One region of the Lysinibacillus sp. A1 genome, then DNA from elsewhere that is predicted to be linked to it. Evidence: predicted binding sites of a transcription regulator. Region 1 holds the regulator's gene; each other region holds the start of a gene.

Region 1 (11,268 bases):
ATAATTTTCCTCTCGGCGGAATTATTGTAGTCAGCCTATTTGCTCTTAGCTTCCTTTTTACCAGTTGGATTAGTATGACTGCTCGTGCCCGAGAAGCTCAAGCAACGAAAATTATAAAGCAGTTAATCGAACCTGATTTTGTGCTTTCTAAAAAGCAAGCCCTTCCGAAACCATTAAAAAAAGCACTTGTGCAAACAAGTGAATTAATAGATACACAGCGTAAAAGTCTACAGCGCTTATCCAATGAACGTGCAGAAGCTCATGACAAAATTATACAGGAACGTATCATTGCTGAACGTCAGCGTCTGGCTAGAGAATTACATGATTCTGTGTCGCAGCAATTATTTGCGGCCTCCATGTTGCTTTCTGCTTTAACGGAAAATGACGAAAATGCGACTAGCTTAAAGCAAGTGGAAAAAATAGTTCAGCAAGCACAGCTCGAAATGCGTGCATTATTATTACACTTGCGACCTGTTGCACTTCGCAATAAAACACTCGCCCAAGGCTTAGAGGAATTAATTATCGAGCTTCAGCAAAAGGTTTACTTCCATATTGAATATGAGCTAGAAGAAATGGCATTAACGAAAGCAGAAGAAGATCACCTATTCCGAATTGCCCAGGAAGCCCTCTCTAATACACTTCGACATGCCAAAGCAAGTGAGGTTGAATTGTTGCTTGTTGCACGAGATGACTTAGCCATTTTACGCATTCAAGATAATGGTTTAGGCTTTGATGTAGAGGCAGATAAATCCACTTCTTACGGCTTGCAAAATATTGCTGAACGAGCTGTTGAAATTGGCTGCACATATAAAATTGTGTCAGTCCCTGAAGAAGGAACGATTGTCGAAGTTAAAATTCCACTACATAAAGAGGAGGTCAATGACAATGATACAAGTGCTCATAGTGGATGATCATGAAATGGTGCGTATCGGCGTTTCGGCGTACTTATCCGCACAGCCAGATATTACAGTTGTGGGAGAGGCTGAAAACGGGCAAGAAGCAGTTGAGCGTGCCCTTGCCCTAAAGCCTGATATTATTTTAATGGATAATGTTATGCCCATTATGACTGGTGCTGAGGCAACAGCAGAAATTTTAGCCGCATGGCCCGAGGCAAAAATCATGATGGTGACTAGCTTTTTAGATGATGACAAAGTCTACCCTGCTTTAGAGGCAGGGGCAGTGAGTTATATATTAAAAACATCTAATGCTAAACAAATTGCAGAAGCCATTCGTAAAACAATGGGTGGCGAAACGGTATTAGAGCCAGAAGTTACATCTAAAATGATGCACCGTATGCGCCACGGCAATAATACACCCCTTTACGACCACCTTACTGACCGTGAAATGGAAGTTTTATTGCTGATGGCACAGGGTAAAGCCAATCAGGAAATTGCTGACGAGCTATATATTGCTTTAAAAACTGTGAAAACACATGTAAGCAATATTCTAGCAAAGCTTGAGGTTCAAGATCGCACACAAGCCGTTGTCTATGCCTTTCAGAACGGGCTTGCTAAATAATTTCTACATAAAAAACTGCATAACCATATGCAGTTTTTTTAATTAAACATATTTTAGAAGACTCTTGCTACGGGATGTATTTGTTCATTCCTTTAGTGATACGGCATCCAATTGCAAAAAAAATACCGCAACACCCTGCGAATTCATACGTACGCTGAGTGTTGCGGTATTTTATTAAAAATCTTATAGTGCTTTTACTTTTGCAACTACATTCTCTACAGTGAATCCGTATTTTTCCATTACAATTTCACCTGGAGCTGATGCGCCAAATTTATCGATTGCAAGCACATCACCTTCAAAGCCAGTATATTTATGCCAGCCGAATGATGCACCCATTTCAATCGCAAGACGTTTAGTGACAGCTTTTGGTAAAACAGATTCTTTGTAAGCAGCATCTTGTTTTTCAAAGCGGTCCATAGATGGCATTGAAACGACAGCTACATCCATGCCTTCAGCTTTTAATGCTTTTTGTGCCTCAACAGCAAGTGAAACCTCTGAGCCTGTTGCAATTAAAATCGCATCCGCTATTTCTTTAGTAGCAGGAGATACTGTGTAAGCACCCTTCGTTACACCTTCACGTACTGTTTCAATAGAAGCGTTAAGAACAGGTAAGTTTTGACGAGACAATACTAATACTGTTGGCGTATTTTCTGATGCAACGGCAAGTTCCCACGCAACAGCTGATTCATTTGCATCCGCAGGGCGAACAACAGATAAATTAGGCATTGCACGTAATGATGCAAGGTGTTCAATTGGTTCATGGGTTGGACCATCTTCTCCTACCGCAATCGAGTCATGTGTAAATACATACGTTACAGGAAGACCCATTAATGCTGAAAGACGAACTGCCGGACGAACATAATCTGAGAACACGAAGAATGTTCCACCAAATACATTTAAACCACCGTGAAGAGCCATACCGTTTAAAGCAGCGCCCATTGCAAATTCACGAACACCAAACCAGATGTTGCGACCAGCATAATCGTCTGCAGAGAAATCGCCTGCTCCCTTCATCGTTGTTTTATTTGAGCCAGCAAGGTCAGCAGAGCCACCAAAGAATGATGGTGTTTTCTTAGCGATAGCGTTAATCGCATCACCAGAAGAAGAACGTGTTGCAACAGATTTACCAGCTTCATACACTGGTAATTCAGAAGCGAAGTCTGCTGGTAATTCACCATTCATAGCATGTTCAAATTGAGTAGCTAACTCTGGGAATTCTTGTTTATAAGCAGTAAATTTCGTATTCCAAGCTTCTTCAGACTGAGCTCCCTGCACTTCAGCTGCAGCATTAAACGTATCATATACTTCAGCAGGAATTTGGAAAGGCTCGTGTGCCCACTCATAAGCAGCTTTTGTTAATACCACTTCATCTGTACCAAGTGGTGCACCATGTGAATCAGCTTTACCTGATTTATTTGGAGAACCAAAACCAATCACTGTTTTCACTTCAATCAATGTTGGTTTGCCAGTTGATTTTTTAGCTTCTTCAATAGTTGCGTTAATCGCATCAACATCTGTGCCATCTGCAACTTTTAAATAATTCCAACCATAAGATTCAAAACGTTTTTGTACATTTTCTGAGAATGACTTTTCTAAGTCACCATCTAAAGAAATATCATTAGAATCGTAAAGCACGATTAATTTTTCAAGTTTTAAGTGACCAGCTAATGAAATAGCCTCTGCTGCAACGCCTTCCATTAAGTCACCATCACCACATAATGCAAATGTATAGTGGTCAACGATGTCATGACCTGGTTTATTGTAAGTAGCTGCTAAATGACGCTCAGCCATTGCCATACCTACAGTCATGGCAATACCTTGTCCTAGAGGACCAGTTGTCGCTTCCACACCTACTGTATGACCATATTCAGGATGTCCTGGTGTTAATGAATCCCATTGGCGGAAGTTTTGAATTTCTTCCATTGGTAAACCATAGCCGCCTAGGTGAAGTAGGCTGTAAAGAAGCATGGAACCATGACCAGCTGATAATACAAAACGATCGCGATTATACCATTTTGGGTTCGCTGGATTATGGCGTAATTGTTTTGTCCATAGCGTATAAGCCATTGGCGCTGCCCCCATTGGTAAACCTGGGTGACCAGAATTTGCTTTTTCAATAGCATCGATTGACAAAGTTCGGATAGCATTAATTGCTAATAAATCCGCATGTTGAGTCATTATATTGTGACATCCTTTCTCGTCCTATAATTGTTCTTCTACAGTTTAGTCAACATTGCTTTAGAAAACAATGCTTTTGTAATACTATTTGTATTTTCATACATACTTTGTTGAATTGTGTCACATTAATTTAGAAATTTATTTTTTTTCGCTTGTCTTACCTTCTCAGGCGTGACATCATTTCCTTCTGCATCAACCACTTTTACGTTTTCAATCGTATCACGCATTGTTGCTCTAAATGTATCTAAGTATTCCTTACGAAGCGCTGTTCGCTCCTTTGCCTCTTCATCCGTTAGTTGACCACTTTTCGCTTTAGCAGAAAGTTCATTTATACGGTTAATTTTTTCTTTTGATAACATCGTTACACACCTTTCAGTACATACCTTATTGAACTCAGTATGCAAAGTATAGCACGGTTTCCCATTAAATGCAGTTATACCAGCCCTTATTCAAGCTGTTGAAATAAAAAATACATGACTTCCAGATGTTTGAAGTGTATAAATATTATATGGAAGGAAAAATTTAACTATATATTGGAGGATATACATGTGAACGTGACAACTAAGCGATTACTCATTCGAACATTTCAAGAGCAGGACTGGGAAGCTGTTTATAGCTATACTTCAGATGAAAAAGTGATGCACTATATGCCTGAGGGTGTTTTCAATGAAGAACAGGCAAAGAAATTTATTGCAGAAAATAGTAACGACAAAGCAAAACATTTTGCTATTGTTTCAAATAATTGCGAGCAAGTGATTGGTCATATCGTTTTCCATCCTTGTTTCGGCGATCATACTTATGAAATCGGTTGGGTACTAAATCCAGCTTATCAAAATCAAGGCTTTGCTTCTGAAGCTGCCCGTGCTGTATTAGACTATGGATTTAATGAAAAGAAACTTCATAGAATTATTGCAACCTGTCAGCCCGAAAATATCGCTTCCTATAAAGTTATGGAAAAGATCGGAATGCGGCGTGAAGGATATTTTAAAAAGTGTATACCATATGGGAAGGAATGGTGGGACGAATACTATTACGCAGTTTTACGTGAAGATTGGAACAATTTATTAGAAGGTTAGAAGAACGTTAAACACTTGTGAAAATGCGCGCCTATAAACATTGTTGGGCTCTGGTTAATGATGTATGATCCAACCATACAATTTAGCTTGACTAACTTTTGAAGAAGAGCTATTGAGGAGGTATGTTTCGATGGCAAAATTTCATCCTGATTACATGATTACTATGAAAGATTTTGTAAAAGAACACTCAGTCCTATTACGAAAACAAACGCAAGACGTTGCCATACCAGTTCCCTTAGAGGACCGATATATATTATTATCTATGCTTCAATATTTAAAAAACAGCCAAGACCCGATTTTAATAAAAAAGTATAAACTCCGTCCTGGTAGTGGCCTCTCTGCCAATCAAATTGGCGTTGATAAAAGAATGTTTGCTGTATTTTTTGAGGATCACGACCAAAAACACGAAATGATGTTCATAAACCCAAAAGTAATGAGCCATTCTATTAATATGATCTATTTGCCTGAGGGGGAAGGGTGTCTGTCTGTTAATCGACCTGTTCATGGTTTTGTACCAAGATATGAACGAATTAAAGTAAAAGCCTATAATATTGATGGACAGGAATTTATGATGTCTTTAAAAGGCTATGAATCTATCGTTGTACAGCATGAAATCGATCATTTAAACGGCATTATGTTTTATGATCGAATTAATAAAGATAACCCTTTTGAACTACCCAAAAATGTTATTATCGAAAGCTTGTATTAAAAAAATTAGCGGGCTATATTATTTGCCTGCTAATCTTTCTTGATGCTCTTGGAATCGGCGATGTACGGTTGCCTTACTTACCTCAAAGCCTAGTCCTCTAAGCGTAATGGAAATTTCCTCAAAGGTAAAACCACGATTACGTAGCTTCACAATTTCATCAACAGGCAGTTCTTTCCGCTCCTGACCATGTGGATTGCCACGATTGGATAGATTATTTTCAGGGCGATAGCCATTTTCCACAGCACGACGCATACCTCTGCGAATTTTTGCATTATGGATTCTACGTTGATATTCTTCTACAATTGCTAAAATCTCTAGTAGCATCGTATCCATTTCGTTTAATTGGACTGGTCCTGCATCACGCATCGAATAAACATCTGTTGCTGATTTTTGTAATAGATGCAATACTGCCATTCTTGCATTTCCACGACCTAAACGAGTTTCATCTTGTACAAAAAGAGCTTTTATTTCCTTCTCTTTTATAAAATCAAGCATTTCCAGTAAGCCTTCGCGTTCAACATCATAACCGCTATGCTTATCTTTAAAAACACCCTTTACTTCATAGCCTTGCTCTTTAGCATAGCGCACTAATTCTTCTTGTTGGCGCTCTAATGAGGAGCTTTGCGTTTCTTTTTCAGTACTTACTCGGCAATAGACAACAGCCGTCATTTGATTATTTTTCATTGTTCGTTTCTCGCAATTTCAATAGTTTTGATGGGACTGGCTTGATCACTCAAAACTGGAATGACTAGAGATTTACCTGCCACGATTTTAATGTCTGCTAACTCATTTTCTGATTTGACAAGCTTAATCCAATCTTCTTTACTCATTTTACCACGGTATTGTTCTGCTAACGACCACAAGCTATCCCCATGTTCGATTTGAATTTCAGCGTAATTAACATCCCCCGGATCAGTGATGTAAAGGTAACTTGCTAAGAGTAAGCAAGCACCTAATAATATAGTGATATGTGTATTTTTCTTTAACCATGTCATCATTATAACCTCATTTCTAGAATGTTTGTTCGGAATGTATGTTCTCATAATAAAGCGAACAAACGTTTTTGTCAAACACTTTTCGAACCTATGTTTGCATACGTGTTCGCATTCTGTTATACTATCAAATAAGAAGATTGATATTAGAAAAAAGAGGTGAGCAATCATGAAAAAAGTATCGAAAAGACAAGAGGACATATTAGCGTTCATTAAAGACGAGGTACGAGCTAAAGGGTATCCGCCATCAGTCCGTGAAATCGGGGAAGCTGTTGGACTTGCTTCAAGTTCAACTGTTCATGGTCATTTGGCTCGATTAGAACAAAAGGGTTTTATTCGTCGAGATCCAACAAAGCCACGTGCTATTGAAATTCTTGAGCCTGAGGAATCTATCCAAAAGCAACATGTCATCCATGTACCACTTGTAGGGAAGGTTACAGCAGGTTCTCCTATTACAGCTATCGAAAATATTGAAGAGTATTTCCCACTGCCAGATACATATGGCACGAGTGAGGATCAGTTATTCATGCTAGAAATTATGGGTGAATCGATGATTGAAGCGGGAATTTTAGATGGTGACTTAGTGATCGTAAAGCAAAAGTCAACAGCCATTAACGGAGACATTGTTGTAGCCATGACAGCTGAGGATGAAGCTACTGTAAAACGCTTCTTTAAGGAAAAAAACCATTTCCGCTTACAGCCTGAAAATTCTTCAATGGAACCGATTATCGTCGATCAAGTATCAATTTTGGGACAAGTTGTTGGTCTTTATCGCCGTGTACATTAATTAAATGAGGGTTTGAGGATTGTGTTCCTTCACTGAGCATATATCCTCTTTTTTACGCAAAAAAAGAATCCACAAACTATTGGATTCTTTTTACAATGACCTCTCTATGCCTCTTTTTTAAATTTCAAACTTGCTTCAACAAACGCTGCAAATAACTTTTGTGCATGCTGATCTCCCGCTATAGCCAATTCCTCTGGGTGCCACTGCACAGCCAAACAGAATGGTAAATCCTCGTGCACCACTGCTTCAATAATGCCATCACTTGATTTCGCCGCTACTTTTAAATTCTCCGCTAGTACATTCACTGACTGATGATGAAAAGAATTGACGGCAATTTTCTCTTGTTCCAGAATAGTAGCTAATAAATTCTCCGCAATAATTTGTACATAATGCGTTGCTACTGACCTACCAGCTTGTTGCATATGTTTGATTAGCTTCGTACTATAATGGTCACTATCAATGTCCTGATATAACGTCCCACCTAATGCAACATTTAATATTTGGATACCCCGACAAATGCCGAAAATAGGCATTTTCCGTACAAATGCAGCCTCAATTAATGCTAATTCCACGGCATCTCTAGCTGGATGAATTTTACCTAGCTTTGGTGAAGGCTCCGCTCCAAATAGGAAAGGATGTACATCATAGCCTCCAGAGAGCAATAAGCCATCTGTAAGGGCTAAAATTTGAGCAGCATCTTCCTCCACACCTAACGGAATAATAAGGGGGATACCGCCCGCCTCAATAACACTTTTGCTGTAAGCAGCATTTAAATGAGCTGATAAATCATCTTCTACAAAAGCTGTAATTCCAATAATCGGCTTCACTTGATTCCCCTCCACAGAATTGAAGATTAAACACTTACCAATAACCTAAATACCAATTGATGAACGAATCTCCGTAGAAATAAACAATCGTAGCGGCTAATGCAATAGATGGACCAAAGGGAATAGGTGTTTGTCTTCCTTGTTTACGCTTTAATAAGACAACTATTCCGATTATCATACCAATGAAAGCGGCAAAAAATAAAGTCAACAGCGTATGAATAGTGCCGAGAACGAGACCAATTAAAAAGAAGAATTTAATATCTCCCCCTCCCATTCCACCTTTCGATAAAACCGCAATACTGTATAATATGCCAAAACCAACGAGTGCACCCACTAGGCTGTCCCACCAAGGTGTTAAAGGTGACAGTACACGTCCTATGACCAAAAAAGGCAAAAAGAATAATAGAATCTTATCTGGAATTAACAGATAGGTAAAATCTGAAACAACTATAATGACTAACAATGAGATAAACGATAAAGCTACTATAAATTCTAAGCTCCAGTTTAGCTCCAAATAAGCAAAGGCAAATAATCCCCCAGTTAACAATTCTATCGCTGGATATAGCCAAGAAATTTTAAAACCACAGCCTCGACATGTTCCTCTTAAAAACAGATAAGACAATACTGGCACTATATCAAGAGCCGTCAATTGTCTCTGACAGCTCGTACAATGGGAGGAGGGATATACAAGAGACTCCTTCCGCGGCACACGTAAGCCAACTACATTATAAAAAGAGCCAAAGACTAGACCAACTAGAAAAATGATAATTGTATAAGCCATTTCCAAATTTATGTCCTCCTAAACCAATAGGCGCCCATACACAATAAGTATGATGCGCCTATTCATATAATTATTGTAGTCTTGCTCAGCAATCCACGTATCGAATGTTATTCAACAATGGACATTGATAATGAGAGATGTATTTGAAGAATATTTCATAAAAGGTTTGAAGTCATACGGTACAAAAAAAGAAGGAGTAGAGTAAGAGTAGTATCAGTTTAGCACAATATAAAAGAGATTCCAAAAATCATTGGAATCTCTTCAATTTATTTCCTCAGCAACCTACCTGACAACAGCATGCCAATGCCACCAATTGTTATAAATAGAACAGCTCTAATTAATAAATCAAGGGCTGATAAGTCAAAGAAAATAAGCTTGATAAACGCAATGACTAAAATAACAAAACCTGTAGTACGAAGCGTTTTTAAGTGTTGCGTGGAACTAATCCATAGCGAAATGCTCGCTGTGAGGAATAATGTAATCGTTGTAAGAGCTATACTTAGCTTCCAATCAAGTAGATGACTATACGTAAATTGATGAACTAGCCCCCAGATTGAGATCATTGTGAGTACGACACCTGAGCTAACAATAGTGTCTACATATTTCCCCATTCGCTCTTCATACAGCCGATATATACGACCCTTTACTAGAACGTCTACAATAATCGCCATAATTACCGCTATATAAACTAATCTGGTCATCATATTTAAGCTATCCATCATAGAAGGCTTTGTACTGATCATCAAAGATAATACTATAAAGAATGCTCCAAGGACAGGTGTTAATGCGCGCCCTTTGAATTTCTCTGACACGAGCAGAGATCCTGCAAACAAAGCAGCTAGTGCAATACACATCAAATACTGAATACCATTTGTTGCCGCAAAATAGGCTGAATCTAGTTTACTTATATAAGCTAAGAAGTAACCTGTGGCGATTACTGCTAAAATATCTATGGCATATAAATCCTTCATGACTTTCTCAAAAGGTGACAACGTTTCTTTTGGACGTCTAGCATACAAGTAAATGACTACTAGATAAATAATTGGCATGAACAGACTTAAATGCTCAAAGCTAATAAATGGTGTCGGTTCATGGAAAATGAAGTTTAGCAACAATGTAATCACAAGGAAAAATGATGTGACTACCTTCATCATACTGGCACGTAATCGTAAGCTCATCATTACACCTGCAAATGCGATCAATGGATATAGTAAATCATCCACTTTATCAGGTATATTCATAATAAGTATCGTATTACATACGGCAATAAATGCGAGTGTTATAGCACTATCAAATACTTCCTGCCATTTTTGACGATGACTATAAAACGCTAATGCTATTAATAAAGCAATGAAAATAAGTAGCACCGCTTCTCCATATTCGAGTGAACGTATGATCAGGTTCATCAGCAATAAACTAAATGACCCTAACGAAAATTGGAGACCAATATGAAGAGGTTTCCATTTAGATTGTGCATTATATAATCGACACCAGCTTACATAAAAGATTGCCAGTATAGCAAGTAAACCCAAAGCAAAGACAACTTGCTTGTCATGATTCATAAATGCTACAACACCTATTGCCAGCACTGAGAAAAAGGTTGAAATATAAAGAGCAAGCTTTTGCTTGTGCTGTTGGACAACCAATTGCAGCATGGCAAATAAAACGATAACAAATAGTAAAATAATGATGGCACTAAAGTCCATATATTCTAATAAATAAGGTAGTAATAACGAGGTAAAAGCAACAAAAATAGTTAATGCCTCATTTTTCTTTAAGTAACTTATGGCAATACCATAGCCAATATAAAGAACTGTAATACCAAGCGCTGGTGTAAGATGGATGATTTCATACAAAATGGCACTAGCTGCAGTCGTTAATATCCCAACAATGAATGCTCCACCATATAATGAGACCGTAATAGCAGGTGAGCCTACTTTTCTACGTTCCAGAATATAAGCGATAATCGCCAAACCTACCGATAATGAATAGGCAAGGATGATTTTCACGCCATTCGATAAATAACCATAGTCACTAACAAGTTTGAGACCCCAAAGTACCCCCATAACTAAAATAACCATGAATACTTTTGGAAGTGCCCACATAACACGTTCCTCCATCGATGGCTGTGGTTGCACCTCTTTTTGTGCTGTTTTGACTGGGGTAGACTTCGGCTCCACTGTCGGTTTTGGTGTTGGAGTTGGTGTTGGTTGTATTGGAACCGATTGCTCGATCATGGACTGTCTTGCATCAAGAGTATTTATTTTTTCATTGCTTTGAATTCGCCTTAATTCACTTAACTCCTGACGTAAATCTGCCATTTCCTCCTCAAGTTTAGCCACTCTTCGTTCCATTTCAAGGGACATTCAATCATCCTCCCCACTTTATCAATTTTCTAAC
Region 2 (11,268 bases), on a different contig from region 1:
AACCTTCCATTTTCATGGACTCTATCATTTTTAAACAATAATAAAACGCTAGCTTATGCTGTGTTTACTTCTTCAACTCATACTTTAAAGCATCAATCTCACACCTCAGCTAAACGTATGAACGTTTGTTTATCATTATCAAAACTACCTCAATCTTTTGCTTGCCGTTTTAATCTTGCTCTATTTCTCGGTGCCTGATGATGTATGCTTGGTCTATTTGATATTAAGGGAGAATGATAGTACCTTTGATTAATTTGCCAGCAAGGTAGATAACGATTGATTTGAAGCTTTAGCTCTTCAATACTGACCATGATATACCTATTTGAATGGAAGGGTATCGATCCACTTCCCCTAGTAGATAAAATTCATCGTCAATGATTCTTAAAGGAATACTTTGCATATAAACACCTTTTTTTGCATAAGAAAAGGCCACCACAATTACGTGCAGAGGCTTATTGTTTAAACTTCATTCAGTTATGTACCCCCGTAAAACGTCCCAAAACACACCGTAAAAGACTAAACTTTCAAGATTGAATTGCTCAACTATATTCCATATTTGTTTACCTAATTCGTGACTATATTCCATTGTGAATCTCACATAACAATCTTCTTCAATTTGCTCTATCTCGATATTACCAACGCCTTTAGTTAGGAATAAGTAATGAGCAAATTCATAAGCTTCTTTTAGATTAGTAGTAAATACTTTTTCATTTCTTATTGCATTCACCTTATATACACCGCCTCTTACTATAATAAATTCAATAAAAGTGAAAGATCTCCTGCAATATCGACAAAATCACCGGTGTAAAAGAAAAAAGATTGTAGACAAACTCAATATTCATTGAGTTTGTCTACAATCTGAAAGGACACTTAATATGAGCGTCCTTTGTATAATTTATTTCTTTGATATGCTCAATGACGTAGCTTTAGACGGATCACCGGAAACTAATATAACCGCACCTAAAAGACCATATAATTGCAAACTTAAAGTATCTCCAGCCTTCAAATTTACAGTGGTTTTTTTAGTTAGAGAATCTGTACCCGTAGCTGGATTTATCGCACTATCTGGAAGTTCAGTCCCATTTAAAAGTATTCTAGAAGATACTAAAAGTGGTGTAGTGAAAAAAACATCGTACTCAAGTTCATAAGTTCCTGATTGTTGAATCGTGAAAGTATCATTTGCTCCATTCACTGCAACATTAGTTAACTGTTGATCGTTAGGTAATGGGATATGTGTCCCGCTCAATACTACAGCAATCACTGGCCCATTTGTGTTTTTTGCAGAATTTACTACTGTGCTATTCTCGTCTTATCCTTCTCTTTCTTTAAGTTTTATAACGAGCCTTCACCATACGGGCGACTTTCATCGCATATGGCGATCCGTCAGCGCTAGATCTTAAAACTTATTTCCCCTACTTTTCATTATATGCATAAATCCAAGAAACAATATTGAGGAATGTTAATAGTATCTCAAATAATGTTAATAGTTTAGATTAAGGCAAAAAATAACGTTAGCTTATACTGCGTTTACGTTTATCGTAATAAAAAGACACTCCTTTATAGGAATGTCTAAACATTTATCTATAAATATCTAATAAATTTAATAAATACATTTCTGTTTCATTGATCGAAAGCATTATTTCTTTATGCAATTGATCCTCCATACTATCTTCAGAAATAAACTGTAAGTATTTATTTACTTCTACAAAGAATTTTTCAAACTCTTGTAAGAATTCATCAATTTTTTGATCGCCAGGTGTTACAGATAGATAAATAGTTTTGAATAAATTAAAGTCACTATATGCATTACTAAAAAAATAGATAGCCAATATTTTATCGCTAGTGGCATATGATTTTACAAAGGTCAGATTTTGTTTTAATTTATTCAATGAATTTATAAGATTTGTAGTTTGTTTTAGCATATTTGCAGTATTACTATACATCTACTAACCACCTCCAATTTAATAATAAGCAAAAAATCACCAAATTGGAATAATATTCTGCATTTTTCATCTTTTAAAAACTTTATAGAAGCTGCCATTGAATGAAGGCATCGGTCCAAACACCAATGATCAGTAATACAAATACCCATCCTACAAACTGGATGTAGATTTTTAATAATGGGCTTTCCGCAAATCCGCTTGAAAAGGGGCTTACCTTTAAAACATCATGAGGATATTTCAACATTATATATGAAAAACTGCCAAAAATGAACGTTACCCATATAGCGGTCATGAACATTTCCTAGTGTCACTCCTAAACATCAAGATTCAACGATCGCATACTTATTATATTGATCCCCCTACACACTTGTGCCATCGATGCTGTTATGTCTAATTCCTCTTTTATAACAAAATAAAAATGAGCTCGATCAAAACATGAGCTCATAGATTCCTTTATCCTAATGGATAATAAGGTTCGTAAATGGGATGCCAATAATATGGGGGTCTAACACCAATACTCGGTGTAAACCAGCTGTAATTTAAATAATGAATGTTTAATTGATATACGTTATTTTCTAGTAACCGTGTCACTTCTGGGAAAAATTCAATCTCCATTCTAACAATCCCCCTGCGATTATGGTCTTTTTCTTGCTTTAACATACGAAGGTAATCAATCATAGTATATGTTGAAAAGGAGGGATTGGTTATTAACAAACCAAGTGACGGGCCAGCTCAAGATAAACAAGATTTAATGGAACAAATTCGTTTTTATCAAAAATGGTTTGAGGACAATAAAAAAGAAGATCCATACCCTCAATATCCTGTCTATGGAAAGATTACGCAATATAAAGAAGTACCTCTTACCCAACCTGAACAAAGGCAGCTTCGTCAACCAGGTCTCGAAAGCTTAATGGTGCCGAAGCCTATCATTGAAAACCCTCATTATAAAGGTAGTGGAAAATTAAAAGGGAAAGTTGCCCTTATTACTGGGGGTGATAGTGGGATGGGTGCAGCTGCTGCGATTGCCTTTGCGAAAGAAGAGGCCGATGTAGCAATTGCTTATTTAGATGAGCATGAGGACGCTACTCGAACTAAAAATAGAATTGAGGAACTAGGAAAAAAATGTTTACTCCTTCCTGGGGATCTCCGTGAAAAAAAACATTGTGCAGAGATTGTTTATGAAACCATTCATACGTTTGGACGCTTAGATATATTATGTAACCATGTTGGCATTCAGTTTCAACAAAATGACCTGACTGACATTACAGATGAACAATTCGATGAAACGTTTAAGCTTAATATTTATTCGCATTTTTATACGACTAGAGCAGCCCTCCCTTATTTACAGGCTGGTAGCTCCATCATTGGTACCGCTTCAGTTGTAGCTTATGCTGGGGAGCCATTATTAATCGATTACTCTGCCACAAAAGCAGCTGTCGTCGGCTGGACTCGTTCTTTAGCCAAGAGCATGGCTAAAAAGCAGATTCGCGTCAATGCTATTGCCCCAGGTCGTATTTGGACACCACTGATTCCCTCCAGTTTTTCCTCTGACGAAAACGCATTGCACGGAGGAAATCTTTTTAACCGAATGGCACAGCCCTTTGAGGTGGCCCCTACATTCGTTTATTTAGCGTCGGATGATTCTAGACATGTAACGGGGCAGGTTTTACATGTGGATGGCGGAGAATCCACCCATTCGTAGCTCGTAAAGAAAACTCAGGCAACATGTAATTGTATGCTGAGTTTTTTTAATTGCTCTTTTCAGATTTTTTATAGATGGTTCAAAAAAGATGTTAACGATTCAACTTTGCCTCTTTATTTCATTTACTTTGCAATTTATTGACAGTGGTTATGTTCATAACTATAACAACATACATTAATTGCGGGATAGCAACTTTAACATCGCCCCCAAGATGTTTTTGTTCAACGCTATCCCAGCTTTACATCGTAGTTTTTGGCGATCATAATACTCTTCTATCGGCTTTCTCTACGCTGTTATCCCTTCCGTAGTAAAGAATAAATCAACATATCTCTACATTCGCCAGTCACACTATGACATTCATATTGTCTTAAATAGCCCTCTTCTTTAAAATTGAATTTGGTTAATAACTTCCTTGATGCTATGTTTTCTTCAGCAACAATGGCTTGTATCCTCACTAACCCTAACTGATTAAATCCAATTGCCAATACTTCATTCATAGCTTCTGACATAATACCCTTATGCCAATATTTTTCTGATAACTCATAACCTATTTCAGCCCGTTTACCTTCAAATTCACTTAAAAATATAGTGCCTATCACCTCATCTGACATTTTATCAGCAATAGCAAAACGAATTATCCAGCCTTTTTCGAAGCCCTCATTCCAAAAATGAATAACCTCAATACTTCTTTCAATGGATTCTGGACCATTCCAATCCAAATAACGATAGACGTTTTCATTAGAATAATAATTGTATAATGATGGCGCATCGTCTCGTTTTAATTTTCTTAATCGAATTTGTTCTGTTTGGATGGTCGGAAATGACATACCCAATAATTCTGTAAAATTCATAGCTCTCTCCCCTTTGGTAATTCTTGTTATACCTGTAATATAGCTGATTATTAACTTTGATCAAACCTCAATATTCCTTCATAAAAGAAAATAAGCCATCGCGATTTAAAACCGCAATGACTGTTGATTTGCTGCTTTTCTTTTTTCATTTAAAATGATTCTCTGGATGCTCTTTAGTGATAAATAATACTTTTCAGCTAACGTTTCTCTAACCATTCCAGATAAAAAATCATGATAAATATTGGCATTTCTCAAATCCAATTCAGCTTTTATAGTGGTACGAGATCCCCAGCTCATTTTATGTTGTTCTTTCCGTGGGATATAAATATATTCTCCATCAATATATTCTTGAATGGCCGCTAACAACTCTTCAGGTAAAATATGCTTTGCTTTTTTATAGCTCATGTTGCACTCCTAAATGTGTAGATTTTTTTAGGAAAAGCAACGGCTATGTTCAATATTTTTATTGCCATAGCTATTGCTATGCAAACATCATATATTTCCTCACGCAATCATCACCCTTTCAAAACACCCTTTTATATCCACATTATAGCATATAAACCAATATATGAATGACGTAATTGATAGTCCACTTTTAAAGTGATTCCACCTTAGGCATTCCCCTATACACCTTTGACCATTACATTCATATAATTATATTGAAGGGAGTGGCAATAGTGCCTTGGCAACATAAAATTTACTATTTAATCGGGCAACCGGTCGGTGTTTCGTTGACGAATGGGCAAGGAACATCTGGTGTTCTTTGTGGCGTTTCAGGTGGGAAGCTTCTTGTTCTCGAATATTTGTATCAAAGCCAATTTGCTTTAAAGCAGTATGATTTTCATATGATTCAAGATGTTAATGGTTTTCCACCTTGTCAAATGCAGCAGCCGTTATATTAAAAACATCCGTGTAGGATGTTTTTTTGATGGCACCATTTAATAATAGTCACTTGGATGATGATCGCTCCTCCATTTGAATCTTATACATACAATTGATATGGAGAGATGGAGTATCCTTTGTGGGATACTGTGGAAATGTAGGTAATTTCATTGTGGCGGAAATGATGGCAGTGGTAACAGCTCAACTTTCGTGCTCATCGTTGTTCTATTCATTCTTCTCATGATTGTTGGTGCAAGCTTCATTTGCTAATGGTCATATGAAGGCTTTAGCTTCTGTTTATTTTTAATGATGAAAAAGCTTAAAGCCTTTTTTATTCCCCCTTCCCCAATTCTAACCTGTTATGAGATAATAAAATATATTTCTTACACCATAGAAGATAGATAACTATCTCCAAATGATAACTTAACATAATAATAGTATTGTAAAGTTCTTTCTACTTTACATGACACTCCTTTATTGGTTCTAGGGGTCACTTTCATCCAAGTGGCCTCTTTTTGCATCCTTTTACTCTATTATAGAATTTCTAGAACTATCGTTTTAGTAGAGAGGAGGAAAACAAATGGGCATTAATTTAAATTTTTGGTCCTTTATTTTATCTTTAGGTTGCATCCTATTATTTTTTCTGTCCGGTTCCTTAAAAGACTTTTTTGTCACCTATGTCCACCTTCACCCATTGACACTAACATTGCTATTGTCAATCGTATGCTTCTACCTATGTGTTGTCGGAATGAAAGATGTCAGGAATTTAGCGACCTTGCTGAGGGGTATTGTGACAATGGCTTTAACACTGATTCTAATTGTGAGTATTTCTTTTATTTTATTTTTTGGTAATTTATAAAGCAAAAGAACGCCAGCTTGCCTGATTATTAAACAAGCCTTCTTGACGAACGTTTGTTCTGCATATACAATAATAAAAAAGGAGGCTTGTTTATGCAAGACACAATTAACATTGAATTAGTACATTTTTCAGAAGACTATGCAGACCAGTTAAATGAGTTTGAACTGCCCGTAGAACAGCACCAATTTACTGCCTTACCAAAAGAGATTACTATCGAAAAAGTGGGACAGTACCCTATTGTGATTTTAAGTAATAAAATACCTGTTGGTTTTTTCGTACTTCATACAACTGAAAGAGTACAGGAATACTCTAGCAATCCACAGGCGATGTTACTTACCGCTTTATCTATGGATCATAAACAGCAAGGTAAGGGTTATGCAAAAAAAGCAATGCTTTTACTGGCTGACTTTGTCAAGCATGAATTTAAAGAATTTAACGAAGTAGTGTTAGTGGTAAATCACAAAAACATTGCTGCGCAGAATTTGTATCTCAATGTAGGTTTTGAAGATAATGGTGAAAGACGAATGGGACCAATTGGTGAGCAAATAGTGATGCAATTGCACCTTTAAGGAGACAGTCACTCATTTTCGATGTTCAAATGAGTGACTTTGTCATCCGCTGTCATTCGTACCCTTCATTATTAGGCACTAAATTCACCCTCTCGATTTTGCATTAAATACCACTATTGCCATCCACCTCAATATAGCCAGCATAAATATACTTCATTGCAATATGTTTCGTTGTTGTAATCGTTTCTAGCAATAGTTCCATCTCATTCATCTCTTTAATAATGCCACCATATTGCACAAAATTAGCCTCTTCCCAAATAGTTAACATAATATAGTTACGTCCTGTTAATGCACGTGTGATGGTTTGCTGTAATTCCTCCAGTTCCCATTCTGCACGTTCCCGTGGTGGTTCTGTCAGTACCTCTTGCTTCCACTTTTTCAAAAGCAGTAAATGCTCTGGAAGCATCATCGATGTCCATTTCATAGCTCCTCGATCTTTCATCATCTTGTCTCACCCTTTCAGCTTAGTTATGGGGGACGTTTGCGAGAAAATTTCAACATTGACAGTCATGTCTGCTTTGCTAAGACTTCCACGCCGTCCCCAAAACAAAACATATGTTCTATTTTATTATACGCACATATGTTCTTTAATAGGAGTGGTAATTTAATACAATTCCTCTAGTCCAAGCTTGCTAAGAGTTCTAAACGAACGCTAGGCATTTGTATAAGTCTATAAACATTTCAATCATAATCTGTGATGATGATGAATATCACAATTTTAGTGAGAAAGGATGTAAGTATTAACACAAATGTCGATTATACATCGCCTTCTGCAGAGTTCAAATTTGATGTCAACAAAAGTACGCTTTTTAAAAAAGATGCACGAAATTACATTAATATCCTTGGCGTAGAACAATTAAATACATTAGAAAATACATCTTTACTGGATATTTTTTTAAGTAAAGACAATGTCATTGAGCCACACTATCACCAAAATGCAGCTGAGCTTGTCTATTGTATTTCTGGTGCAGCAACGGTTTCCCTATTAAATCCCTTTACAAAAAAACTTCAAAACTACCCGATTAAGCCTGGGCAAGTAGCCAATATCCCACAAGGCTGGTGGCATTATGAGATTGCCACAGAAGATAACACCCATTTACTTGCTATCTTTGACGCTCCAACACCAGAGGTAATTTTAGGCTCCGATATATTGAAATTTACACCTGCCAATATTATGGCGCATACCTATTGTTTAGATGAGGAACAATGGAAGAAAACCATTGCACCGATTGTTCCATCTACTTATATTGGGCCACCAAAAGGCTGTAATCGAGTGGAATCGGCAACCGATAATTCTTCATGCAAGCACAAGAAGCCATCCATGAAACCATGTCCATACCCAACCCCATACCCATATCCATATCCATACCATTACCCTTCCCCAAATATGTATCCGTATGGCACCTATTATTAAAATGCCACTTGTATTAAACTTTTATTGTAAAAGATGAATAGAATGTCATAAACTGTTCCATCCTAATCTTAGATAAATACTAGGAGTTAGGAAGTGTCACAATAACGATGATAAATGACAAACTAGCATCATTACAATTTAAGGAGATGTTTAGGCTTTGGTCGCAGCTCGGTGTCAATCAAAGCTATATTGCTTCAAGCCATGCCTTTTTTAACCATACCCGAGATAAAAAATTAAAGATTATGATTTTGGAATTCATTCAATGTTTAAAAGAGGAAAATAAACAGCTGACATTATTATTAAAGGAAAATGGGGTTCTTGCCCCCACTGCAACTATGGCCTACAGTAAAATGAAAATGACGGATATACGTGGAAAATCCATCATTAATGATAGTGAAATTAGTGCCATTTTATCTATGAATATTGCTTCCTCATTACTTGCTGTAAGCCAAGCATTGGAACTGTCAGTAAAGAAAAAGCATCTTGCCAAATATGGGGAACTCCATATTCGCTATGCTATACTTGGGTCTAAATTGATTGAACTGAGTAAAATTAAAGGCTGGCTTCTAGCACCAGCCCAATAAAAATGGTTGGCTGAACGATCTAATCGTTTATTACATTGCACATTATTAAATCTACTTTTAATAGTGTGTTTTTTGTACATTTTAAGCTTACTATTAAACAATAGCAAAACCACCTACTCGTTATATGTAGGTGGTTTTAACATTCAATTCTCTTCTATCGACTTCTTACAAACAGGAGCTTATACCATTGATTTACGAGGAACGGTAACACGGATAGACTATAAATAAAGCCTAATTGGGCAATTGTTAATGGAGCCACTTCAAAAACCGTTGTTAGCATTGGCATAAACAATACAATGTGCAAGCTTAGGACACCGATTAAAAATGCAATCCATGCATATTTATTCGAAAAGACACCAATCGTAAAGATCGATTGTTTAGCTCTGGAATTAAAGCCATGCACTAATCTTGATAAACAAAGTGTTGTAAACGCCATTGTACTTGCCGTTAATGTATCGCCAGTTGATAATCCAATTTGAAAAGCAATGATGGTAGAGATGGCAATTAAAATTCCTTCTAGCACCACCTGTGTCGTAAACGATTTATTTAATAGAGGCGTATGAACATTTCTAGGCTTGTCCTTCATCGTTTTCTTATTATTCGGCTCTAATCCGATTGCGATTGCTGGAAGACTATCTGTTAATAGGTTGATGAATAATAGATGGACGGGTGCAAAAGGAACAGGTAAGCCGAGTACTGTGGCATATAGCACTACAAATATAGCACCCGCATTTCCTGATAATAAGAACAAAATGGCATTTTTAATATTTGTATAGATGCTACGACCATTGGCGATCGCTTTAACAATCGTAGAAAAATTATCATCTGTTAAAATCATTGACGAGGCATCTTTTGCGACCTCCGTCCCAGTCACTCCCATTGCCACCCCGATATCTGCTTGTTTCAGTGCTGGCCCATCATTGACGCCATCCCCCGTCATCGCGACAACATGACCCTTATCCTGCCACGCTTTGACGATACGAATCTTTTGAGCAGGTGTAACACGCGCATACACAGAATAATCATCTACTTTTTCCTGTAGCTCTTGATCTGTGAATTTTTCGAGAGCATGTCCTTCAATGGCTTCTTCTGGATTTTTTAAAATCCCAATTTGTTGGGCAATCGCTGTAGCCGTAATTTTATGGTCACCCGTAATCATAACTGGCTTAATGCCTGCCTTAATACAATTTTCTACAGCTTCTTTGGACTCTTTTCTTGGTGGGTCCATCATAGCCACTAAGCCAACAAATATTAAATCTCTTTCTACTCTTGTATCAATTGTTTGCTGCGGTAAAACATCTTTGTAGGCAATGGCTATCACCCGTAAACCATTCCTCGAAAAATCATGATTGACCGCTTCGATTTTTTGGCGATGCTGAGCTGTCATTTCAAAAATGCCTGTTGCCGTTTTTATTCTAGTCACTTTAGGCAAGAGAACATCCAATGCCCCTTTAGTAATCATAACAGGCTGTTTATCTATTTTATTTACAGTACTCATAAGCTTTCGTGCCGAATCAAATGGAATTTCAGCTAGTCTTGGATATTGCTCGCGAATCATCAATTCATCTAAGCCATAATGCTTTCCTAATTTCACAAGCGCTATTTCTGTCGGATCACCAATTTCCTTGTGATCACGCTCGACAGCATCACTACATAAAAGTGCCTTTACCATCAGTTCTTTTTCCACTAAATTTGTTGGGTTTAGCCAATCATGAGGAATTTTTTTCTGATCAACAAAAACTTCCTGTACAACCATTTTATTTTCTGTTAAAGTACCCGTTTTATCAGAACAAATTACAGATACACTTCCTAAGCTTTCTACCGCATAAAGCTTACGGATAATGGCATTTTCCTTCGCCATCTTTTGTGTACCAAATGCTAAGACGATTGTAACGATGGAACTCAAAGCCTCAGGAATAGCTGCGACAGCTAGAGATACCGCAAACATAAAGGATTCTACTAATGCTCGTCCACGAATCAGATCAATTGTAAAAATGGCTAAGCAAATGATTGTAATACCTAATGCTAATTTTTCACCAAATTGATCCAGGCTAATTTGTAAAGGTGTTTTCTTTTCCTTAGCCGTATCGAGTAAATTAGCAATTTTCCCGATTTCAGTCTGCATCCCGATAGCTGTAACCATTACAATGCCTCGTCCATTGGTCACGAAGCTACCTGAATACACCATATTTTTCTTATCGGCAATCGTAACATTGTTTTTTCGAATAGGGTCAGTACTTTTGGCAACGGCAATTGATTCTCCGGTAAGAGAACTTTCATTGATATGCAAATTATGACTTTCCAATAGTCTGCCATCTGCATTGATGTAATCGCCAGCCTCTAGCATTAGAAGATCCCCCACCACAATTTCCTCAGAGGGAATTTCCATAAGCTGATTATTACGCATTACTTTGGCAATCGGCGAGGTTAGCGCCTTCAGATTGTCTAAAGATTGTTCAGCTTT
Region 3 (11,268 bases), on a different contig from region 1:
TAATTGCGGTACGATTAAATATTTTAACAAGAAAAACCTTAGGTGGCTTACAAACAAACTTAAATGGGGCAGTGTTAGGGATGGATGGTCAGCCTATTCCAGGACTATTTGCTGCTGGGGAAGTAAGTGGCTTCGGAGGCGGTGGTGTTCATGGCTACCGCGCTTTAGAAGGAACGTTTGTTGGTGGCTGTATATTTAGTGGTAGGCAGGTAGGACGCTTTTTAGCAGAAGTTTAATGCCAGTACAAAAAGAGCATCGTCATAAACGATGCTCTTTTTGCCGCCAAGTAATAGAGTGGTGTCTATTATGAATTTGCGTTTTGGACATCTAAGATTTTAGCGATTTGGTCTTCGATTTGATTTACTGTCCAGCCATGCTCCTCAACGAAGAAGTTACGTTTGGCACGACGACATTCATCAGAACAGCTACGCATATAAAAGTCTTCATGCTTTTCTTCACATAGCATTAATTTATGGCATTCGGGGTTTGCACAGTTCGTATAACGTTCGGAAGGCTCACCTGTGAAATAATCTTTTCCGATAACGACATGCTCCACTTGATTGATTGGCACACTGCGACGACGATCAAAAACAAACATTTGCCCATCCCAGAGTTGACCTTTTACCTCGGAATCTTTTGCGTATGTGGCAATTCCACCATGTAATTGACCAACACTTTTTCCGTAGCCCTCACGTTTTAACCAACCAGAAAATTTTTCACAACGAATTCCACCTGTGCAGTAAGTCAAAATCTTTTTATCTACAAATTCTTCTTTATGTGTTTCCATCCATGCTGGTAAGTCACGGAAATTTTCAATATCCGGTCGAATAGCGCCTCTAAAATGACCAAGGTCGAATTCATAGTCATTCCGTGCATCGATAATGATCGTATTTTCTTCTTGCATTTGTTCCATAAATTCCTTAGGAGATAAATATTCCCCTGTTAGTTCTAAAGGATTAATATCATTTTCTAAACCTAAGTGAACGATCTCGCGGCGAGGGCGAACGTGCATTTTTTTGAAAGCATGCCCATCAGCTTCGTCAATTTTCCACATAATATCGCTAAATCGAGGATCTTCCTTCATATGATTCATGTAAGCGTCTGTTTGTTCAATAGTCCCTGAAACAGTTCCGTTAATTCCTTCATTACCAACTAAAATGCGGCCAAGAAGTCCGAGGTCTTGACATAAAGCTAAATGCTCTTCAGCAAATGCTATAGGGTCTTCAATCGTAACATATTTATAATAAAGTAATATACGATAGTCTTTATGCGTCAAAATGTGTAACCACCTTTATAACAATATTCGTCCTTTAATATAGCATAACCAAAGTGAATTTGTTTAGCGGAGAAGGAGTTTTATAAAATAACACGAATAGTACATAGTGAATGACTATTCATATTTGGGGGTAATGGAGATGGAATTTTCAACGATTACTTTAGAAATGTTAGATCGTCGTGCAACGTTAACTTTGAACCGTCCTCAGGCGATGAATGCGATGGATGACGTTATGATGCGAGAACTCGCTGAATGCTTTGAGGCTTTGCAACAGGAAAAAGATATACAAGTACTTGTTATTCGTGGAGAAGGGAAGGTTTTTTCTGCTGGAGGCGATATTAAGGCGATGCTTGATTCAAATAAGCCTTTAAATATTGATGAAGCGATGGTATATCTGACACGCATCGTTAAGGCCTATTATCAGCTACCAATGATCGTCATTGCGGCAGTTCATGGTGCATCGGCAGGACTTGGCTTTAGTTTAACACTAGGGGCAGATATTGTTGTGGCATGTGAAAAGAGTAAGCTAGCTATGAATTTCATAGGCATAGGACTCATTCCAGATGGAGGTGGTCACTTCTTTATGAAGGAACGTGTCGGTACGGTGAAAGCGAAACAAATGATTTGGGAAGGTAAGGTCCTTACAGCACAAGAAGCATTAGATGCAGGATTAATCGACTATATAGCCCCAGATGGTACTGTCTTTGCAATGGCAGATCAGCTTGTTGGTAAAATGCTTGCCTCACCTATTTCTTCTATGATTACAACAAAAAAAATTTTACACGCTCAAAATTTAGCACAGCTCGAAAATATCCTTGCAATGGAAGCGGAAGGTCAATCAACTATGCGTAAATCGACAGATCATTTAGAAGGAATTCATGCCTTTGTAGAGAAAAGAACACCTGTCTTTGTAGGGAAATAAAAATAAGAAAAGGCATGTAGATATCCTACATGCCTTTTCTCAATTATTAAACATGGAATAAAATTAATTTACCTGAAGCGTTTACAAGACGATGAGTTTTGTTGGCAACACCTTTTTCTTCAATTTGTTGTTGGCCATTTAATTTAGCAGCATCATCATTTTCAAATGTCCATGTTTCATCAAACAATGTTTCCCCTGTTTTTTCGAAAGCTGTGAAACGGTAATTCTCCATACAAACCCCACCCTTTTATTTAAATATATATCTATTATACATAGAAGATTTATAAACTTCACGGTAAAACTAGTAAACTATTTGATAAATTACGAAAATTGTGGAAAAAGTAAGTCGACACTTTTTTTTAAGCATTACCATTTTTCATAAATAGGGAAGTATGATAAAATAGAACAAATATTCGGTTTTGTAATCATATGACTGCTTTGGTTGGTAGTTTGTAGTAACTAACTGAGGTGGGAATTATCTATAGTTGGGGTGATTGGATGTCAGCAATTCGTTTTTTCCATATGGCAGATTTACATTTAGATAGTCCATTTAAGGGTTTATTTGGCTTACCTGAACACATTTTGAAGGAGATTCGAACAAGTACGTTTGATGCTTTTGAAAAAATTATTCAAAAGGCCATTCAGGAGCAGCCCGACTTTTTATTAATAGTCGGAGATATTTACGATGGTGAAAATCGCAGTTTACAAGCCCAAAGGAAATTTCAAGAGGCAATGGAGAAACTTTTTCAACACAATATTCCTGTAATTATTAGCTATGGTAACCACGATCATTTAAAAGGAACCTGGACACGTTTTTCTTTACCAAGCAATGTCTATGAATTACCGGCTGAGACGAGTGTTGTCCAGTTGAAAATCCGTGGTCAGGAAGTTTGTATATACGGCTTCAGCTATAGTGAACGCCACTTAAAGGAGTCGGTTATTGATACTTATCCAATCGCTCAAGACTCTCATGCAATTCATATTGGCATGTTACATGGCAGTGAGGCTAGCGATACTTCACACGCCTTATATGCTCCATTTACAAAACAGCAGCTACTTGAAAGGAATTATCATTATTGGGCGTTGGGGCATATTCATAAACGACAGCTCTTACATGAAAATCCTCCAATCGTTTATCCAGGCAATATTCAAAGCCGTCATCGTAAAGAACAAGGAATTAAAGGTTGCTATGATGTAACTTTATCGCAAACAGCACGTGAACTTGATTTTATTCCTACCTCCGCCATTGTTTATAACACGATAGAGGTGGATTGTACGAATATCGTCCATGCTAATGAATTACTTAAAAGATGCGAGGAAGCAATTGCTGTCAATAGAACTTCATTGGGAGCGGCGGTAGTGGAGCTTTATTTAAAAAATATTGATGAGCAAACAGAGGCCTTGTTTGAGCATGCGACGGTGGACGCATGGCTGGAGACCATACGAGAGGCAGAAGAAGGGATTGAGCCAATGTGCTGGGTACAAAAAATGGTGTTACAAAAACCTTCGATTCAAGGTGAATATTCTGCTGCTACGCAATCAGTCGTAAGTTTAATGGAGCAATGGGATAGTACTGACTGGAAGGATATACTAAAAGACTTATACCAGTATGCTGGTGGCGCTAGGCTGATCGAGCCTTTATCTGAAAAGGATATAAAGAATTTAACGCACAACGCACAGTCACTATTGGCGGAAGAAATTCAAAGGGCGTGATGCACATGCTAACAATCAAAAAACTACAAATTTATGGCTTTGGTAAGCATGAAAACCTGACAATTCCCTTAAATGAAGGCGTTACAATTTTTTATGGATTAAATGAGGCAGGAAAAACAACGATTCAGCAATTTGTTTTACAGATGCTTTTTGGCTTTCCAACAAGGCAGCAGACACAGCGCAAATATGAACCAAAAGTATCGACGAAGTTTGGTGGTCAACTGACACTATTACACCCTATTTATGGTTCATGCATTATTGAGCGTGTGAAAGGCAAGGCTGCAGGTGATGTTACTGTTTATCTTGAAGATGGTACAACGGGACAGGAGGAGCTGTTAGCTAAGCTTTTATATGGCTATTCTAGAGCATCCTTTGAATCTATTTTTTCCTTTTCATTGCATGAGCTTCAAGGCATTGAAAAAATGTCAGAGGAGGAATTAACACATCTTCTCCTCTCCTCTGGTACAACAGGTATCCAGCACCTGTCTGCTCTTGAGAAAAAAATGGATAAAGAGGCGAACGAGTTATTTAAGAAAACAGGTAAAGTTCCAGTAATTAATCAAAAAATTGAGCAGTTAAAGCAATTGGAGCGAACGATTAGACTCGAGCAAGGTAAGATCCAAACATTTGAGGATAAATTACAACAATTGCAACTCCTTGAGCAAAACCTAGAGAAACTTTATGACACACAAAAAAAGCAACAACAGCAATGGCAATACTTAACGGTTCAAAAGCAGGCCTTGCCTCTTATCAAGCAACAACAGATGTTGCAGCAAGCATTAGGGGATGATCAATATGTTCAATTTCCAGCAGAAGGAGTAAGACGATATGAACAAGCAAAGGACCGTCTTTTACACGAAAGTCAGCAGTTGCTGCAATTAAAAGAACAATATCAATTGCTACAGGACAAAGTGCTAGCTACTGTGAATGAGCAAACCGTAATTGAAATGGGCCGCCTTATGCAAAAGGAGGCAACATGGCATCAGTTGATCGTGAAGGAGAAAAACTTACGAGATGATCTCTTTATGCTGGAGCAAGATATTGATACGCAGTTTCGTTTATTAGGTGTGCAAGAAAAAGAGGCACAGAACATTCTCCTTGGAGAAACAGTATCCTTACAGCAGGAACAGCAATTTCAACAGCAATTAAAAAAGCTGGAGGAGGCGGAGGATGAGCTAAAGTTTCATTTACGTTCGCTAGAGCAAATCCATCAAGAATTAGACGCCATAACGCAACAAAAGCAAAGGCTAAAGCAGGAGTCATTAACAAAGGAAGAAGAACATATTTTAGCACAGTGGCCTCAACAAAAGCGGAGGCTTGAGCAATTGCGTGCTGCCAAATCACAACGGACTAAACAAAGGCAGCCTAATTATTTTTCTTGGATGATTTTATTGATTGGTTTATTGTCATTTGTTTATGGGGTTATTCAAAAAAATGTGGCGGTGGCCATTATTGGTGTAGTTTTGATAATCATAACAATATTGTTGATGAAGGTTGTTAGACAAGCCACAGAGGCGCCCAATAAAGAAAATAGTCACCTCTTACGACAATTAGAGCAAGATGAAATGATTGTACAAACTATACGCCTAAAAAAACAAAGATTGGAAGATCGCTGGTTACATGTCAATGACCAGCAAAGCGAGAAGGAGCAGCAGTATGCCCAATTGGAATATAAAATTCAGCAAGCAGAGTTAGAGAGTGAAGAAACTACGCAGTCATTGCAGCATTTTTTAAAACGCTATCGCTTACAAGGTACGATCGCTAGAACGTTAATGCCAGAATTATTTATGCGCATACGAAATGTGCAAGAACTGGCGGTTAAAAGGGACGGGTCCATTAGCCTTTTGCAAGAAATTCAGGATGAAAAGAACCACCTTTATGAACAGCTTCAACAAGTACTAAATGAAATTTATAATGAACATGAAATATATATGTATTTGCGCACAGCCTACCTGGAAGCGCAGCAACAGCAACAGCAAGTACAGCAAGCACAAGCGCAGCTAACTGACATCAAGATTAAACTACAAAGTGGACAAACACGAATAGATCGTTATACCGCTGATATGACGCAGCTATTGAACGAAGCACAGGTGCAAAACGAACGAGATTATTATGAGAGATATGAGCAATTTGAGCAGCAGAGAAAGATTACGACAGAGCTTCAAACGATTCAGGCTCAACTAGCCTCGTTGAATTTATCTGAATACGATGAGTTAATAGAGGACTCTGTTGTAGAGAATATGCGTGTTTTAGAGCAGGAGCAAACTTCTTTGCAAGTGGATATAGACCGATGTCTTGAACATCGGGCTGCCTTGCAAATTGAAAAGGAACAGTTATTAAATGACGAAAAATATGGCCAAATGCTTCAACAGTTTGAACAGGAAAAATCGGAGTTACAGCAGTTGATTGAGCATTGGGCAACGAAAAAAGCCGTGGCGACTGCTATTCATGAAACATTATTTCGTCTTCGAGAAGAAAAATTACCACATGTTTTATCGAAGGTTAATGCGATATTCCAATTACTTACTGGAGGGCGCTACGATCAACTTACGATTCATGAAGAGGGCTACTTTATTGCGAAAGATGTGGCAGGAATTCGTTATCAAATGGTTGAATTATCACAGGCAACAAAGGAGCAAGCCTACATGGCATTACGTATGGCACTTGCGCAAACGTTGATGACCTCTGCGCCATTCCCGATTATTATGGATGATCCGTTTGTCCATTTTGATCGAAACCGTACAGACAAAATGGTACAATTAATGAAAGAAGTAGGATATGAACGTCAAATTTTATATTTTACTTGCCATGACGAAATGCTCAAACATTGGCCGAAAGAGCAAATTATTGATGTAGGAGCACTAGCAAATGAAAGGGGAGTGGCGTCAACATGAAAGGAATTACAACGCTCCAGGTTGGAGAAGCAGTTGATCAATTTTTATTAATTAAACAAGCGACAAAAGGAGTTACTACTGTTGGGAAGCCATTTATGTCGCTTATATTACAAGATAAAAGTGGAGATATTGAGGCAAAGCTTTGGGATACAAATGAGGATCATGAAAAGATGTATCATGCTGAAGCCATTGTACGTGTCGGTGGAGAAATTCACGACTACAGAGGGAAAAATCAATTGCGCATCAAAGCCATTCGTGTGGCAAAGCCAGAAGAAGGAATTGCCATTCATGATTTAGTACCCTCCTCTGCAACACCGAAGGAACAACTATTTGAAGAGTTGAATCAATTTTTCTTTGATATTAAAAATCCAAATATTTCACGTATGACGAGAGCAGCCATTAAAAAACATCAGGATGCCATATTAGTTTTTCCAGCGGCAACTAAAAATCATCATGATTATGCTTCTGGCCTATTAGATCATATGGTGTCCATGTTAAAACTAGGTAAAGCCATTGCTGATTTATATCCGACTCTTAATCGAGACCTGTTATATGCGGGTATTATTTTGCACGATATTGGAAAAGTTGTGGAGCTGTCAGGACCAGTTGCCACGACATATACAGTGGAGGGCAACCTGTTAGGACATATTACGATAATGGTGAATGAAATTGCTAAGATTGCTAGTGAGCTAGAAATTGAAGGTGAAGAAGTGATGCTTTTACAGCATATGGTATTATCTCACCACGGTAAGGAAGAGTGGGGTAGTCCTAAAAAGCCGATGGTTCAAGAAGCAGAAATTTTACATTATATTGATAACATCGATGCTAAGATGAATATGCTGACTAGAGCCTTAGGTAAAACGGCACCTGGTGAATTTACAGAGCGACTATTCCCTCTGGATAACCGATCGTTTTATAAGCCAACATTTTAATCATACAACACATTATTTGTGAAATTTTTATTTCTAAATAACTGTGTGGGCGAACTTTTATATAAGTCTAATTATATACTGTGGAATTTCAGTACCTATCCATTGTACCAATACTGTATTTATTTTAGAATAGAGGAAGAATTTATAGGAATGGGGAAAAACAATGGATAAAGAGGGACTTGTTTCACGTAAAATAAAGTTTTGGAAAAGTTTGATTTTCAAAATGATACTAGCGATTGGTATCAGTTTATTTATTAGCTCACATATTTCAGAGTTCGTTAGCCAACAAATCGAAAAGGTAGTGGAGTTAAATGGTAGCGCAGGTGTTGCCATTAATACATTTATTTCGCTATTTATCGGGACAGTAATTATTTCTTTATGTACAAGATATATCGTCTTAAAGCGTGTAAAGCGTGTGTTAAAAGCAATGACGCAAGCTGCGGATGGCGATTTAACAGTACGTATAGATGATAAATTGAAAGATGAAATTGGTCAATTATCGACTGAATTTAATCATATGTTAGAGCAAATCGGCTCAGTTATTGAAAAGGCGAATAAAGCATCTACGGATGTCTCTGCTTATACAAATGAATTTACTACGATTACAGAGCAAAGTAGTAACACAGTTGAAACCATCTCTGTTGCAATTCGAGAAATTGCCGCTAGTGCGGAAGGTCAATTGGAGCAAATGGACTTATTATCTGATTCTGCTAACTTAATTTCCAAGGATATGGATTATGCTTCATCCGCAGTACAGGCAGTTGCGGATATAGCGAATGAAACGAACCAAAAGGCTGATTTAGGATTACAGTTAATTGAACAAACGATTGGAAAAATGAATACTATTAATGAATCTGTTCACCAATCAACAGAGGTTGTCAATGCATTAGGGGAAAAATCGAAGGAAATTAGTACAATTGTAGCACTCATTACAAGCATTACGGATCAAACAAATTTACTTGCATTGAATGCTTCCATTGAGGCAGCACGAGCAGGAGAAGCAGGAAAAGGATTTGCGGTTGTCGCCGATGAAGTAAGAAAACTAGCTGAGGAATCTGGGAAGGCTGCTGACGATATTAGAACATTAGTAGATGATATCTTAAGCCAAACATCAAGCGCAGTTTATGCTATTAATAGTGGTACACAATTTGTAGAGGAAGGGCGAGAGGCTGTTGAACAAACAGGCGGTGCCTTTAAAAATATTGTAGAATATCTCCAACAAATTAGCCGTCGTACAAAGGAAGTTACGGATATAGTATTGCGTGTAAATGAGAAGGCGAGCCAGACCGATTATGCAACGAAAGAAATTGTAGGTATTGCAAATAGCACCTCTTCAGGTATACAGCATATCGCGCTCTCTATTGAGCAGCAAACGGCTTCTAACGAGGAAATCGCAAGTGCTGCGAATGTACTTCAGACGATGTCGAATGACTTACAAGCCGAAATAAGCCAATTTAAAGTAAAATAGCAAAAGAGAAAGGGAGCATCTGTATGATAAGATGCTCCCTTTATTTGAGGATATTGCTCCTTTAATGGAAAAGGTCAATCATCCTCATTATTTAGATTCTTTATCTGTATCTTCTGCTTTGTCGCTAGATTCTTCCTTAGAAGCATTTTCTTCTGCTTTTTTAGCTGCTTCTTCAGCTGCCTTAGCTTGTTCTTCACTTGTTGTAGTAAAGAATTCTAGGGAATCTTTTAAATCCTTATCAGAAGTTTTAACTTTTGCATCTTTTGCCATTTTCGCAACGATGTCTTTTAGAATAGTTTGCGCTTCACCAGTTTGGTTCAGTTTGCTTAACATCGATGTACGAATTTTTTCCTCTTCATCTTTAAATGCACCAACATCTTTCACGTCACGCTTGTCCGTAATTTCGATTACGTGATAACCGAAGCTAGACTTTACTGGCTCACTTAAAGTGTTTAATTCAAGTGCATAAGCAGCATCGTTAAACTCATCAACCATTGAACCAACAGAGAACCAACCAAGCTCTCCACCATTTTGTGCAGAAGCTGTATCTGTAGAGTACTCTTTTGCTACATCAGCAAATTTAGCGCCACCTTTAATTTTCTCAATGGCTTCTTTTGCTGTTTTTTCATCTGCTACTAAAATATGACGACCATTTAATTCTGTTTTCATTTGCTCGTAGTATTTTTTTACATCTTCTTCTTTAATAGCTTGATCTTTTAAAGCTTTTTCTTGAAGAAGTTGAACGCGTAAAGAATCTTTAAAGCCTTGTTCTGTTAAGCCACTTTCAGCAAGTGCTTGTGCAAAACCATCACCAAATTGTGAAGCTGTAGTATCATAAGCTTCTTTAAGTTCTTTATCTGTTACTTCATATTTGTCAGACAATACTTTTTCAGTCACCATTTGTTGTAATACATATGAGCCTGTTAAAGATTTGGCTTTTTCATTAAAGTCAGCAACTGAAATATCGCCAACTTTAGAAGTAACGATTGCTTTGCTATCTCCGCCGCTACACGCACCAAGCGCTAAAACAGAAGCAGCTAAAGTTAAAGATAAAACTGTCTTTTTCATAGTGGATATTCTCTCCTAACATGGTTTCGTCCATTTTTTACTATAACATAAACGTTTTAAAAACAAAATGGTTCCCCCTTGAGTATTGCCTATATTTCAATTTTTGAAGCGCATAGGATATAGAAAAGAAAGGGGGTGAAGTTATGGGCAACGGAGGATACGGTGGCGGTGGCTACGGCTCAGGCTTTGCTTTATTAGTTGTGTTATTTATTTTATTAATTATCGTTGGTGCAGCGTTCCTATACTAATTAATAAAACAGTGAAAAGCTAAGAGCTCCATTAACTCTTAGCTTTTCTTAACAGTGTTAGACATTCACGCCGCATGCTAGAGATCCAAGCCATTAGTAATGGATTGAGCAAGTTGTTTTATGGGGACTCAACTTATCTTGTCGTATGCGGATGTGAATGTAATTTACTTTTCAATTGTTATACTGCGTATAAAATTTCAATATAAAATGAGACAAGTAAAATGGTAATAAGTATATTTATAGTTCGGAATATTTTTGGCTGGTTTTCTTCGGGAATTTCACGTCGCATACATAGAGCATATGTCATACGGTTAATTTGAAATAAATAGAATACCGAGAATAGAACTACAATCATTAATAGCAAGTCTATTCCTCCCCTCTTTCAATAGTAATAGCATAACAAAGAACGCCATTAAAAAACAAGTACAAGCAATTTAGTGAACAGTTGGTGGAACTAAAATTTCATAGCCCTTTGGTGTTTCTTCAATTTGTGAGTTTTTTGGTGAATTCAATAAATATTTCACGTAAAGTATATCAATCAAACATAGACTACAATGATACGCTAACAGCAAAGTACCGTAATGTGTGTATGCTGGTAGTAGCCAAGTACCTATTATAATACTAGTATTAAGAACGATAAAAGGCGTAAGAAGTGCTAGTATATAACGGTTTTTGGATAAAGGCTCACGAATACGCATGTGTAATACTGGAATTAGATAAAATTGCGTACGGACTCGCAATTTAAGA

The links. Region 1 encodes LexA, which represses DNA repair genes until DNA is damaged. Its sites were predicted from a motif close to CGAACATATGTTCG; they were not measured.
Region 2: the regulator LexA is predicted to act here: its motif matches at 7,380-7,393, upstream of PI85_RS08070 (YolD-like family protein).
Region 3: the regulator LexA is predicted to act here: its motif matches at 2,601-2,614, upstream of PI85_RS01600 (DNA repair exonuclease).

The regions. Positions count from the first base shown of each region.
Region 1 is NZ_JSZM01000012.1:582,999-594,266, reverse strand. It holds gene PI85_RS12365 (sensor histidine kinase) at 1-911, shown strand, start outside; gene PI85_RS12360 (response regulator) at 886-1,518, shown strand; gene tkt (transketolase) at 1,702-3,696, opposite strand; gene PI85_RS12350 (DUF896 domain-containing protein) at 3,822-4,055, opposite strand; gene PI85_RS12345 (GNAT family N-acetyltransferase) at 4,245-4,772, shown strand; gene def (peptide deformylase) at 4,903-5,481, shown strand; gene PI85_RS12335 (recombinase family protein) at 5,500-6,165, opposite strand; gene PI85_RS12330 (LysM peptidoglycan-binding domain-containing protein) at 6,162-6,479, opposite strand; gene lexA (transcriptional repressor LexA) at 6,643-7,260, shown strand; gene PI85_RS12320 (gamma-glutamyl-gamma-aminobutyrate hydrolase family protein) at 7,365-8,087, opposite strand; gene PI85_RS12315 (A24 family peptidase) at 8,122-8,874, opposite strand; gene PI85_RS12310 (DUF2339 domain-containing protein) at 9,135-11,234, opposite strand.
Region 2 is NZ_JSZM01000011.1:57,042-68,309, forward strand. It holds gene PI85_RS08020 (hypothetical protein) at 467-727, opposite strand; partial or broken gene PI85_RS08025 (hypothetical protein) at 896-1,273, opposite strand; gene PI85_RS08030 (hypothetical protein) at 1,578-1,943, opposite strand; gene PI85_RS08035 (hypothetical protein) at 2,026-2,241, opposite strand; gene PI85_RS24650 (hypothetical protein) at 2,397-2,558, opposite strand; gene PI85_RS08040 (SDR family oxidoreductase) at 2,695-3,645, shown strand; gene PI85_RS08045 (GNAT family N-acetyltransferase) at 3,939-4,496, opposite strand; gene PI85_RS08050 (CD3324 family protein) at 4,602-4,901, opposite strand; gene PI85_RS08055 (hypothetical protein) at 5,174-5,398, shown strand; partial or broken gene PI85_RS25210 (YjcZ family sporulation protein) at 5,544-5,648, shown strand; gene PI85_RS08060 (hypothetical protein) at 5,959-6,237, shown strand; gene PI85_RS08065 (GNAT family N-acetyltransferase) at 6,330-6,806, shown strand; gene PI85_RS08070 (YolD-like family protein) at 6,910-7,251, opposite strand; gene PI85_RS08075 (cupin domain-containing protein) at 7,504-8,220, shown strand; gene PI85_RS08080 (DUF3231 family protein) at 8,328-8,804, shown strand; gene PI85_RS08085 (cation-translocating P-type ATPase) at 8,959-11,268, opposite strand, start outside.
Region 3 is NZ_JSZM01000002.1:16,632-27,899, forward strand. It holds gene PI85_RS01580 (FAD-binding dehydrogenase) at 1-236, shown strand, start outside; gene PI85_RS01585 (rhodanese-related sulfurtransferase) at 305-1,276, opposite strand; gene PI85_RS01590 (enoyl-CoA hydratase) at 1,416-2,198, shown strand; gene PI85_RS01595 (YhzD family protein) at 2,245-2,430, opposite strand; gene PI85_RS01600 (DNA repair exonuclease) at 2,697-3,911, shown strand; gene PI85_RS01605 (AAA family ATPase) at 3,917-6,805, shown strand; gene yhaM (3'-5' exoribonuclease YhaM) at 6,802-7,737, shown strand; gene PI85_RS01615 (methyl-accepting chemotaxis protein) at 7,901-9,205, shown strand; gene PI85_RS01620 (peptidylprolyl isomerase) at 9,293-10,273, opposite strand; gene PI85_RS23740 (YjcZ family sporulation protein) at 10,417-10,521, shown strand; gene PI85_RS01625 (hypothetical protein) at 10,700-10,885, opposite strand; gene PI85_RS01630 (DUF3267 domain-containing protein) at 10,956-11,268, opposite strand, start outside.